Regions from separate parts of the Limosilactobacillus pulli genome, predicted to be linked through region 4. Evidence: predicted binding sites of a transcription regulator. Region 4 holds the regulator's gene; each other region holds the start of a gene.
What was found. Region 4 encodes NrdR, which represses ribonucleotide reductase genes. Its sites were predicted from a motif close to ACACNATATATNGTGT; they were not measured.
Positions count from the first base shown of each region.

Region 1: QOS03_RS08435 (deoxynucleoside kinase) is a predicted target of NrdR. The motif match lies at 1,155-1,170, and genes of this name have one in related genera.
Region 2: nrdH (glutaredoxin-like protein NrdH) is a predicted target of NrdR. The motif match lies at 1,844-1,859, and genes of this name have one in related genera.
Region 3: nrdD (anaerobic ribonucleoside-triphosphate reductase) is a predicted target of NrdR. The motif match lies at 1,891-1,906, and genes of this name have one in related genera.

Region 1 is NZ_CANCWQ010000038.1:11,975-15,148, forward strand. Features, by position in the region: gene rbsR (ribose utilization transcriptional repressor RbsR) at 1-288, opposite strand, end outside; gene QOS03_RS08430 (hypothetical protein) at 393-1,001, opposite strand; gene QOS03_RS08435 (deoxynucleoside kinase) at 1,212-1,844, shown strand; gene QOS03_RS08440 (glycoside hydrolase family 73 protein) at 1,917-3,113, opposite strand.
Region 2 is NZ_CANCWQ010000005.1:31,718-34,891, forward strand. Features, by position in the region: gene dnaX (DNA polymerase III subunit gamma/tau) at 1-939, opposite strand, end outside; RNA gene ffs (signal recognition particle sRNA small type) at 1,070-1,166, opposite strand; gene tadA (tRNA adenosine(34) deaminase TadA) at 1,214-1,702, opposite strand; gene nrdH (glutaredoxin-like protein NrdH) at 1,969-2,190, shown strand; gene nrdE (class 1b ribonucleoside-diphosphate reductase subunit alpha) at 2,278-3,174, shown strand, end outside.
Region 3 is NZ_CANCWQ010000037.1:4,924-8,097, forward strand. Features, by position in the region: gene nrdD (anaerobic ribonucleoside-triphosphate reductase) at 1-1,806, opposite strand, end outside; gene rfbB (dTDP-glucose 4,6-dehydratase) at 2,509-3,174, opposite strand, start outside.
Region 4 is NZ_CANCWQ010000001.1:115,154-118,327, forward strand. Features, by position in the region: gene dnaI (primosomal protein DnaI) at 1-358, opposite strand, end outside; gene QOS03_RS00630 (DnaD domain protein) at 377-1,765, opposite strand; gene nrdR (transcriptional regulator NrdR) at 1,782-2,255, opposite strand; gene coaE (dephospho-CoA kinase) at 2,300-2,908, opposite strand; gene mutM (DNA-formamidopyrimidine glycosylase) at 2,905-3,174, opposite strand, start outside.

The DNA.
Region 1 (3,174 bases), on a different contig from region 4:
GGGCATAAATTCAGCTTCACGGGCGGCTTCCTGCACGCCACGAATAAAAGTGCTGAAAAACGGATTGCCGATGTTGGGTACTAACACGCCAATCGTTTTGGAAGAACGCATGATCAAGTTGCGCGCATTGAAGTCGGGTACATAGTTCATCTGATCACGCAGCCTTAAGACTCGCTGCTGCGTAGCCTGACTGAAGCGCTGCCCTTTGCCATTCAGGATTTGCGATACCGTTGTAACTGAAACGCCAGCAGCCTTTGCCAGATCGCGGATAGTAACTTTGTGTTTCATAGTGTGTGCTTTCCTCTTGTTTTACTAGTAAACCTATTTACGAATCAGTTTACCACATATTTACTCTCTGCTAGTTAAAATATTGAAACAAAAGCATAGTTTTTTTAATTTTGGTGAAAAATACCATCCATAATTGCTTTGGTCTGCATCGCCTGAAAACCGCGCACACGTAGATAGTCAATTTGAGCCAGTAAAATGTCATAGGTCCAAAGCGAAGAAAGGTCATGCTCATTATAATAGTGCAGCGTCAAGCCAATATGAGTCAGATCATGCACCATTCCTTCAAAATCATCGCGTCCTTTGTATTTGTTGGTCCCGATCACGACTGGCAATTCATGTTTGATCGAGTCTTTTAAAAGCGTGTCCAATAAATTGACATGGCGAAAGTCGTGCTCACGCAAAAAACGCTGCAGGCCAAAAACATCAAAATAGCCATACTCTTGAGCAACCTTGCTTTTATATGAGCAGGTCGTCAAATAATCGGTCTGGCTCCTTACCGCATGGATGCTTTTGATACGAATCAGTGTCAAGCCGTTGATCTTGCAGTCCCAATCCAAGGTCATCATTAAAACAAACAGTGGGTCCATGGCAATCACAAACCCAACGTTAAAGGTATCGTCATCATCAAAATTATAAACCTCGACCAAGGTTCCCTGTTGCTGGCTGATCGTTAGCTGTTCTCTGATCCGTAACTCATCCATATGCTCAATCATCTTATTCGTCCCTTCTAAACTTACTGTTATCATTCTGCCTGTTTAATTGGCAAACGGCAAATTTTTTTGACGCACTCAATTGCCCAACTGACGCAATTTTGCTTACCTTTAGTTGGTTGTTGGCCACAAAATATTGATTTATTTTATGGGCAGACACTATATTTTGTAGTAAGATGGTCAAGTTGAATTTTTAAATAAAGAGGAGTCGACATGGTGATTATTACAGCTGGGATGATTGGAGTCGGCAAAACGACGCTTACGGCCAAGATTGCTGACCACTTAAATACAAAAGCCTTTTTTGAACCGGTGGGCGAAAATCCGGTCTTGCCGCTTTACTACAAGGATCCTAAACAGTATGGCTTCCTGTTGCAGATCTACTTTTTAAACAAGCGGTTTTCCATGATCAAACAGGCACTCAGCGACGACAACAATGTCTTGGACCGTTCAATCTATGAGGATGCACTGTTCACCAAAGAAAACAACGCAGAAGGCAACATTACTGATACGGAGCTGGACGTTTATCTGAAGCTGCTCGACAATATGATGAGTGATTTGAACAAGCTGCCTAAAAAAGCGCCTGATTTGATGGTCTATTCAGAAACTTCTTTTGAAACCATCCTTTACCGAATCAAAAAACGGGGCCGCGACTATGAGCAGATCGATGACAACCCTGAATTAAAAGACTATTACTACAAGATGTGGAACGCCTATAAGGATTGGTATCAAGAATATGATGCCAGTCCCAAGATGAAGATTGATCTGGATAAGTACAACCTGGAAGACCCCCAAAACGTTACCACGGTTTTAAACATGATCGATGAGCGCTTAAAGGAAATCCGTTAATCCAGTCAGCAACATAAAATTACTAATTATTGAAGGTATCGCTTGAGTCAGCCGACTTGAGCGATGTTTTTTTTATCCATATAGACGCCGTAAAACCTCCAAGACGCCAACACTGCCGATTCCACCGGCAACTGGCAGCCAGGTATGATGATTGACTTTTTTAGATCCTCGATGCGCAGAGTGGGGCATCGTTGATTCAACCAGCGTACTTCCTGAATGTGGTCGGCGATGATGCGAAACAATCTCGCTTTTGCCAGCAGATGATCGATCGTTTGGGATAATTGGCCGGTCAAACTGCGTCAGCCGATAGCCAGCGATGATTTGATTCAGTTTTTGATCATACATGGGATCCGTGGCGTAGCGTCCCTTTAAAAAACTGGTGGCGATTCGATAATTACCGGCATTTTTTCGATGAACCCCAGCATACATCGGCTGGTCCAAGACGGCTACATAATCGTTTAACGACGCTTTTTCATCCATGTAGCTCTTAAAGATACCAGCCACGATGCTTGGGTGGCCATTAAAGCATTCCTGAGTAGTCATCGAAACACCGCGTCCATGCCAGGTACCTTTGATACCAAAGAGATTATGATGAATCCGGCTTAACTCACTGGTCCCCCAGTTGCTTTCCAGTGCTGCTTGAGCAATCAGTACCGAGGCATACAGATCATGCTCTTGACCGATTTTTTGGGCAAGCGGTCCCAGCTGAGCAATAAAGCGTGCTTGATTCTTGGTTGGACAAAGAATCGGATCTGCCTGATCATTGTCTGCTGCCTCAGATGATTTTGTCGGTATTGGCTGATTGGCAGACACCTGATCATTTGAAATTGACTGATCACTGGTATTTTGATCAGTGCCGGGATCGACAAAATGCTGATTGTTTTTATCTGCAATCTGAGCAGTTGAATTCTGATCCGTCTGTGCCTCACGTGCCTTTTGGGCTTCACGCATTTTTGCCTGCCAAGCCGATCGTTCGCTTCTTAGCTTAATACCATCCAGAAAGCCTTGACGATACGCTGCTTGCTGCAGTTCTTGATCAGGCTCTTGTTGGGGTCTGTTTTCCAGTGCATCCATCAAGCCCTGGTGGTAGGCGACTTGATACTGCTCCATCATTGATTTGGAAACGTCGGTATTCGATTGCTTAGCATCAATTGAATAGTCTTGACTTGATGCTTTCTTAGCCCCGCTTTGACTACCGGGATCAATTTGATTTAAGGTTGGAATCGGAGCTGCCAAGACTGGGCTCATCAGCTGCACCAACCAGATCATCGTTACCATACTCGTTAGCCAGAATCGTTTTTTGAACATGGCAGATTGCAAGAAATAACTT
Region 2 (3,174 bases), on a different contig from region 4:
ATCGGCTTCCTTGAGTCCAGAACCGGCGACATTGACCAGCTGCGGTGATTCTTGATACAGCAGCACATCGCGAATAAACGAGATCAGATCTTCAATAAAGCGCTGACCATCTTTGCCCTGGTCCAAAATTTCTTTCATGGTGTGCAGAGCCGCTGCACTTTGATGCTCAGTAATCTCATCAAAATATTTTTTCAACAGCTGCTTGGTGACGCTGCCGGTAACCAAAAGCGCGTCATCCAGTTTGACTTGATTATCGCTAAACGACAGAACCTGATCCAAAATACTTAATGCATCACGCATCCCGCCCTCGGCCGCATTGGCAATCACCCAGAGTGCGTCTTCTTCATACTGGGCATGCTTTTGATCCAAAATGTACCGCATTCTTTCAAAGGCATCCTGCGCTGAGATGCGGCGAAAGTCAAACCGCTGCACTCGACTGATGATCGTCAACGGAATCTTATGCGGCTCAGTGGTGGCCAAAATAAAGATTACATTCGCTGGCGGCTCTTCCAAAGTCTTTAACAGCGCGTTGAAGGCACCAGTTGAAAGCATATGCACCTCATCAATAATATAGACCTTATAGTCGGCTTGGGTCGGTGCATACTTGGCCTTATCGCGAATATCGCGAATTTCTTCAACCCCATTATTGGAAGCAGCATCGATTTCAATAACGTCTCCCAGCTGCCCGTTGGTGATTGCCCGACAGATCTCACATTCATTGCAAGGCTCACCGTCTTTTTGATGATGACAGTTGATGGCCTTGGCAAAGATCTTGGCAGCAGAGGTCTTACCAGTTCCTCGTGGCCCGGCAAACAGATAGGCATGACTGATCTGATTGGTTATAATTGCGTTTTTAAGCGTCTGGGTAACCACCTGCTGACCGACAATCTCGTCAAATCGCTGTGGCCGCCAGACCCGATAAAGCGCCTGATAGCTCATCTTAGCTGCTCCCTTTCTGATAAAAGTCCATATTGTTTTTATTATACTAGCAAAAGCGTGCCAATTCGATTTAAAAAACGTTCAATGCATAAAAAAAGCTGTGCGAGACAAGCCACACAGCGGTTGATTTTTCAAAAAAACATGGGGCACAAGCTGTAGCGAACTTAGTGCTGCTTCCTTCCGGACCTGACACGATTCGTAGGCACAACTTTGCCCCATGACCTTACGGCAAATAATATCTTACACTATTTTGAATTTAAATGCCAGTCTTCAATTAATTCTTTTGCTGAGCAGCTTTTTTTGCAGCCTTGCGCTCTTTACGAACACGTTTAAAGAACCGCTTCAGCATCTGCTGGCATTCGGTTTCCTTGACGCCTGACACAATCTCGACTTGATGATTAAGCCTTGAATCACTCAGCAGATGATACAGACTGTCGACCGTTCCGGCTTTAGGGTTTTTGGCTCCATAATATAACGATCGGATTCTAGAGTTCATGATTGCGCCACTGCACATCATGCATGGCTCCAGCGTTACGTACAGATCACATTCTTCCAGCCGCCAGCTCTTAAGATACTCACAAGCTTCCATGATTGCCAGCATCTCAGCATGATAGGCAGCGTTTTGAAATTTTTCCCGCATGTTGTGACCGGCCCCGATTACCTCACCATGGTAAACGACTACCGCTCCGATCGGTACCTCATTTAATAATTCAGCTTGGTGAGCCTCAGCCAGTGCCATTTCCATATAATCTTCCGGTTGCAAAATTTTTCTCCCTTATCAATTGTTATTAATCAGTGTATAATGGTTTTTGTGATTTTGCTACTGCATGAGTTATGAAGCAATCATCATTGAAAATAAAAATTTCCGCAGCATGTAGTAATGCCTCAATCCCTTATCAGCTAGCCACTACATGTTGTGCTAACATTTTGTAAGCATACATCATATGGTGCGTCAATGCTTGTAATTTCTTTATAACCCGCTATACTAGAAAACATTAAATCACGAAAAGCTAAAGGGGATTGAGATTCATGATTACCGTTTTTTCTAAAAACAACTGCATTCAATGCAAGATGACCAAAATGTTTTTAACGCAGCACCACGTTGACTTTATTGAGCACAACATCGATGAGCATCCAGAATACGTTGATCAATTGAAAGCTGATGGTTTTAAGGCCACGCCTGTCATCAAGCTGCCAGATGGTCAATCCTTCACTGGTTTCCGTCCCGACATGCTCAAGCAATTGGCCTAACAGTCAATTATACTGCGTTATCTCCGGGGATCGTTCAATTATTTTGCGCGATGCCCGCTTTTTATTGCACTGAAAAGGAGTTATTCAATGGCACTATCAGACATCGACCTTACCAAGGTAAAGTACTACGACCTCAACAATGAGCTCAACATTCCTAAAAACGGCCAGATTCAACTGGACAAGGATCGCGAGGCATTAGAAGACTTCATCAAAGAAAACGTCGTGCTAAACACCAAGCATTTTTCCTCATTAAAGGAACGCTTTGACTGGCTGGAAGCAAATGACTACATCGAAACCGGCTTTATGCATAAGTATCGTTTCGAGTTTATCGAAGAGCTTTATGCCTATTTAAAGGCTCAGGATTTTCACTTTCATTCATTTATGGCTGCCTATAAGTTCTATGCCCAATACGCGCTGCGGACCAATGACAAGGAATACTATCTGGAAAACTACATTGATCGCGTTGCCATGAATGCGCTGTTTTTGGCAGACGGCAATGAACAATTGGCCATGCAGCTGGCCGATGAACTGATTCACCAACGCTATCAGCCTGCCACGCCAACGTTTTTAAACGCTGGCCGCAAGCGTCGTGGCGAATTCGTCTCCTGTTTTGAGATTCAGGCAACTGATGACATGAACTCAATTGGCCGCACGATTAACTCTGCTCTGCAGCTTTCCAAAATCGGTGGTGGGGTCGGTATCAATCTTTCAAACCTGCGTGAGGCCGGTGCTCCAATCAAAAAGATCAAAGGCGCTGCCAGTGGGGTCGTTCCGGTTATGAAGCTTTTGGAAGACTCATTCTCTTATTCCAATCAGCTTGGCCAGCGACAAGGTGCCGGTGTGGTTTACCTTAGCGTCTTCCACCCTGATATCGTGGCTTTTTTGTCTGCTAAGAAAGAAAACGCCGACGAAAAGATTCGGATCAAGACGCTATCGCTTGGAATTACCGTCCCTGACAAGTTTTATGAGCTGGTCGAAAGCAAT
Region 3 (3,174 bases), on a different contig from region 4:
CTCTTCAAACGTCAGCTTCTCAAATGGCGTTGGATGCTTACGAACATCGTAGTGGAAGCTGTTGGTGTAGTATTCCTTGTCCGTAACGTCTTCAATCAGGCCAAATTTCTTTTCATCATCGCGGCAGAACGTATCCGTCAAAGACTCGGCTGGCGTAGAGTAGACGCTGAAGTGGTAGCCTTCTTCTTTTTCCCACTCGGCACACAGGTCATGCATTTCCTTGACAATCGAAACCGCAAAATCGTGAGCTTCTTTGTTGTGTTCCCACTTTGGACCGTAGAACGTTGAGCAGACCTCATACAGGCCGATGTAGCCCAACGATACAGTTGCCCGGCTGTTCTTGAAGACCTCATCAACGCTGTCGTCTCTCTTTAGCCGCTTGCCAAACGCGCCATACATGTAAAGCAGGGGCGCGTTTTCCGGCTTGGCTTCCTTGGTCCGTTTGATCCGATAGTCCAGCGCGATTTTAGCAATATTCATCTTTTCAGCAAAAATCTGCCAGAACAGGTGCTTGTCGCCATGAGCTTCCAAGGCAATCCGTGGCAGGTTGACCGTAACCACGCCCAGATTCATCCGACCAGAGTTGACCTCTTTGCCGTTTTCATCTTTCCAGCCTTGCAAAAACGACCGGCAGCCCATTGGTGTCTTAAATGAGCCGGTGATCTCCTTGATCTTGTCGTACATCAAAAGGTCAGGATACATCCGCTTGGTTGAACATTCCAGGGCCAACTGCTTAATGTCGTAATTAGGATCGCCTGGCTTGAGATTCAAACCGCGCTTGAGCGTAAAGATCAGCTTAGGAAAGATCGCTGTCCGGTGTTCCTTGCCCAGACCCTTGATGCGAATCTGCAAGATGGCCTTTTGAATCTCACGGCAGATCCATGACGTTCCCAGACCAAAGTTGATCGTAGTAAATGGCGTTTGCCCTTGACTGGAATAAAGCGTGTTGATTTCGTATTCCAGTGCCTGCATGGCGTCATAGATGTCTTTTTTGGTCTTGGCCTTGGCGTAGGCTTCGCGCTTGTCTGGTGCCACCCATTCCTCAGCGTCTTTCATGTGCTTGTCGTAGTTCAGCTGAGCATATGGTTCCAACAGCTGGTCAATGCGGTTGGCCGAGCAGCCACCATATTGCAGTGAAGCTACGTTAGCAATAATCTGCGACATCTGAGCTGTGGCCGTTTGAATGGAGCGTGGTGAAGAAACCCACGCATTCCCAATCTTAAAGCCATTTTTGAACATTTCGTCAAAGTCAATCAGACAACAGTTGGTTTCTGGCATAACTGGAGAGTAGTCCAAATCGTGCCAGTGAATATCGCCGCGTAGATGTGCCTTGGCAACGATGCCTGGCAGCATTTTGAGTCCCAGTGCCCGACTCACCACACCAGCTTCCAGGTCGCGCTGCGTGTTGAAGACTCGTGAGTCTTTGTTGGCATTTTCGTGCACGATATGTGAATCGCGGCCAAACAATTGATGCAGCTTGTTCATTGGATTGGTAGCTTCAGCAAAGGCTTCCTCATCTTGCTTACGGTATTCAAGGTAGCGCGTAGCCAGATCATCATGACCCGCCTGACGCAGCCCATCAACAAAGGCTTTGGCAATCTCGACCGTCGTGGCACTTTCCTGATCGCTAAAGGCTTCTTCTAAGGCCTTGCAGACGGATTGTTGAGTTGCCCAATCCGCGTCAAGGGCCTTAAATACTAAGTTAAGCTTATATGCATAAAAAGGCGTTTTTGTCCCGTCGCGTTTTACAACTTTCAAATCAGCCAGACTCTTTAGCCCGGTGTTTTTCTCCGTCTGCAGCTTCATGATGATCCTCTCCTTTTTTGAACAGTATCTATAGTAGCCAGTTTCAAATCAAAACACAATATCTAGTCAGGGTTGACTTTTTCCACACCATATGTTGTAACGCCTTGACCAGCCATTTCAAATCAAGGTTATAAAATAGATTTCATAATCGTACGTTAAGGCGATCAAAAGCAGAGCAAAACTCAATTTCTTATTTTTGGTCAGCCGCATATTGCATTGCATTCAATGTATAATTGCCGGCTGATTTATCGTTTGATATGCCCCTAAAATCGTCAAAAATAAATTTGGAAATATGATCAAAATTATCATCGTTTCCAAAACAGCTAAAGACTATCTTAGTTGCTAAACGTTGATATATCAAGACTTAGCATGAATTTTAGTCCAGGTAAAACGTAATAGTGCCTGCTAGATCGGTATCAAAAAATTTTTTAGTAAGCGATCCAGACGCTATTTTTAAATTTTTTCTACTATTATAAAAACAGCTCGACTATGACGAATGATCGAACTGTAGATTTTGAAGTTAATATCAAATACTAAAAATATTGTTTAGAAATCAAGGTATTAGATGGATTTAGCATTATGTCACCATCAATTGATATTTTTATATCCTTTTAGATCTTTTTAGAACTTTTCACGGGTAAATAAAAAGCCCTCCAAACAACCAGCTAATTCACCGACTGCTTAAAGGACAATATCTTTTGTTCAGCGTTGATGCTTGCGATACCAGGCAATCGTTTCTTTCAAACCATTTTCAAAATCGGTCTGTCGTTTCCAATGCAACTGGTTTTCAATCCGGGTGGTATCAAGTGAATAGCGCAGATCATGCCCTGGACGCTCTGTGACGTGATGAATCAGTTGATCAGAAAAGCCTAATTCTGACTGGACCAGTGCCGTGACTTCATTATTGCTCTTTTCTTGATGAGCACCGATGTTGAAGATCTGCCCCAGCTGACCATGACGCAAAACCAAATCAATCGCCGCGCAGTTGTCCTTGACATACAACCAATCGCGAATATCGGTACCTTGGCCATACAGCATTAATGGCCGGTTACGCAATGCATTTTGAATCAGCATCGGCAATAGTTTTTCATGATGCTGACGGGGACCAAAGTTATTGGTGCTGCGCGTAATACAGATTGGCATTTCAAACGTGTGCACCATTGCTAATGCCAGCAGGTCGGCACTAGCCTTGCTGGCGGCATATGGCGAACTGGGATGCAACGGATCGTCTTCTTTGGCCGATTGACCAGGCGGCATCGTACCATAGACTTCATCAGTCGATATTTGAATGAACTTTTGAATGTTGGCTTGATAAGCCGCGTCCAGCAGCACCTGCGTTCCTAATACATTGGTTTTGGTAAATAGCTC
Region 4 (3,174 bases):
ACTTGGGCATTCGTACCGTCGTGACGCGCTGCCTTAACTCAGCGGCCTGCTGCTGGGCTCTGAGCTGAGCGGTCGGTACGTAGACTACGTCGATTCTTCCCGCACTGACGACCAGTTGTGGCGTATAGCCCGGTGCAATGCTTGCTTGGTGATTTTGCAGCAGTATTTTTTCATGATAAAACTCATAAAGTTTGGAGCTGCCTCGTTCGATCTGCTCATTGGACAGTTCATTGCGATGCTCACGCAAAAATTTTTGGACATCGGGATCCTGATAAGCCTTTTTGATCAGTTCCCGATACTGTGGCGAGCCGCTTTGACCACCAATGATCGAGTTGATGGTTTCCATGATAGGACGCATTGGCAATCCCTCCAATCATTATTTCTTGGTACCTGGGTTATTTTTTTGCTGATTGAGCTCAGCCAGCATCTGGTCAATCTTAGCCAGTTTTTCGGCCGATGGTTCTTTGTTTTTGACTTTTTCTGGATGCTTAGCCCACTCCGGCAGCTCTTCATTAATATTGCTGCGTCCACTTGAATAATAGCGACGGCGCGGCTTTGCACCTGCCTGTTTTTCATTGTTTTTACGATGTTTTTTGATCTCGCGAATCGCATCGGCAGCCGTTTTGACGCCCGCTTTGGTCCAAGCATTGATAATCCCGTCAGCCAAGCCCGATTTTAAGGTTGTATATTCTTTTTCAACAAACATATAGTTGATCAAGATGTTGATAACCTCATTTGGCATACCGCTATTTTCAATCATTCTCAATACGGTATTGCGTTCATTTGGAGAGACATATGCAGCCCCAACACTTTGTTTGATGCCAGCCAAAAAGTCATTAGGTGTATTTTCACGAGCAACTTTGATCAGATTGCGTTCCGTTTCACCCAGCCCATCTAAATTTTCATCGCCAGCAGCAACCACCGGCGCCGGATCATCATTTTGACGCAGCGTACCGGCATATTTGGCGGCGATGCGCTGCTTTAGAATATTTGGCTGCAGCATACTGGTTCTAAAATCAGTCGCGTCAAAAACCAGATCAGCCATTTCAAGGGCACCAATGCCATACATCAAGCTCTCAGTCAAAATCAGACGACGCTGATCCTTGACGCTTTGCAGATCAACTCCGCGGTTTTCCAGGCGGCTGAGCAAAAGGCCAAAATCAAAATCATTTTGCGGGACTGCCTTGATAGCATTGCTTTTTTGCACGGCCGTAGCTCTGGCATTATTCAGTGTTGGGCGTTCTGCATCCCAAGCCGCCCGGTCCGGTTTAAAGACCTCAAAATAGTCATGCGTCAGATTATGCATGCGACTGGTATCAAACTGATAGCGTCTGGAATGGGCCACTAATTCATTAAAGCGCTGCTCACCAATCTGTTGAAGCAGCCGTACACTCAAAAGATCATCATTGATAAATTCTTCAGGCGTCATGGTTGGCTGCAGCACATAGACAAAAACGCCGCCAATCTCATCTTGTTGATAAAACGTCTGCAGCATTTCAACGCCCTCTAAAGCATTACGGGCTTCAGCAAACTGAGCTATGCCAAGATTTAAACGATCCAGCATGATACTGTGCGCCTGGCGCTTGGTCAGCATCGGATCGGGCTTGAGCTGACTTTGTAAAGCATAAAAAAGCCCCAGCGCGGTGGGACTTAACAATGGTTGATAAAAATCAATAAAAGTCGCCTGGTCAAACCGTACAAAGTCTGACGCAGCGGCCACGATAAAGCCGGTTTGCGGCGTCAAGCGTCCTTGCACCTCAGCCATAACGACTCCCCCTTAGTTAGTCTTGATGCTTTTGATGATTTTGATTAATCATTGCCTCCAGCTCATTCATAAACGCATCAACGTCTTTAAACTGACGATAGACACTGGCAAAACGAATGTAGGAGATCTCATCGACGTCTTTGAGCTCGTTCATTACGTATTCGCCAATTACCTGGCTGGATACCTCATTTTCTCCCATTGAACGAACGCGTCTTTCAACCTCATTGGCAATGCTGGTAAGCTTTTCCATGCTGACGGGACGCTTTTCGGCTGAGCGAACCAGACCGTTTAGGACCTTTTGGCGATTGAACTCCTGGCGCGTACCGTCTTTTTTGACTACCAAAAGCGGCGTCTCCTCATAGCGCTCAAAGGTAGTAAAGCGAAAGCCACAGTTTGCACATTCGCGACGACGACGAATACAGATGCCGTCTTCGCTTGGACGACTGTCAACTACGCGCGATCCATTATGATGGCAGTGTGGACATTGCATACAGGTTCCTCCTGTTAATTGGTTATGCATCTATCTTATCACATTTATAATAATTGATGCTGACTTACCCGGTCAACCAATTCTGCTACCTGGCTACGCGTTTGCTCAAGCGTACCGTTATTATCGATAATTACATCAGCTCGCTGCATCTTTTCTTTTAAAGACATTTGCGAACTGATTTTTTTGACGGCATCCATTTTCGAAATCTGATCCCGCTTCATCAAACGCTTCAGCTGTGTTGCCTGATCAACGACTGCCAAAACCGTCAGATCGCACTCCTCATCCATTCCCGTTTCAAACAGCAATGGTACGTCCAGCACTACTACCGGCAGATGCTGTTTTTTAAATTCATCCAGCTGGGAATCGATTGCTTCTTGAATCAGCGGATGTTCAATTTTGTCCAGATCACTCAGCTTTTTAGGATCATCAAAAACCGTTTTACCCAGCTTTTTGCGATCAAGCGTACCATCGGAATTAAGCATCTGAGGACCAAAGCGATTTACGATCTGTTCCAATCCTTTGCTGCCCGGCATTACAATCTGACGTGCAATCAAATCGGCATCAATCACCGGCCAGCCGACTGCTTTAAGAATGCTGCTGATAGTTGACTTGCCGCTTGCAATGCCGCCCGTCAGTCCGATTACCAGCGTCATTTCTGATCACCTTCCAAGGGCTGACAATGCGGACAAAAAGTCGTCCCACGCTGAGCTACCTTGATCTTGACCAGCTTATGGCCACAGCGCTCACATTTTTCGCCCCCACGACCATAAACCTCCAACTGGTTTTGAAAGGCACCGGCCTCACCAAAGGCATTCATAAACGTATGCACGGTCGTTCCCTTATATTTAGTCGCCTTGGCAATCTCTTTGATGATATTGTCGTGTAAGATTCGAATCTGCTCGTCAGTCAGCGAATTGGC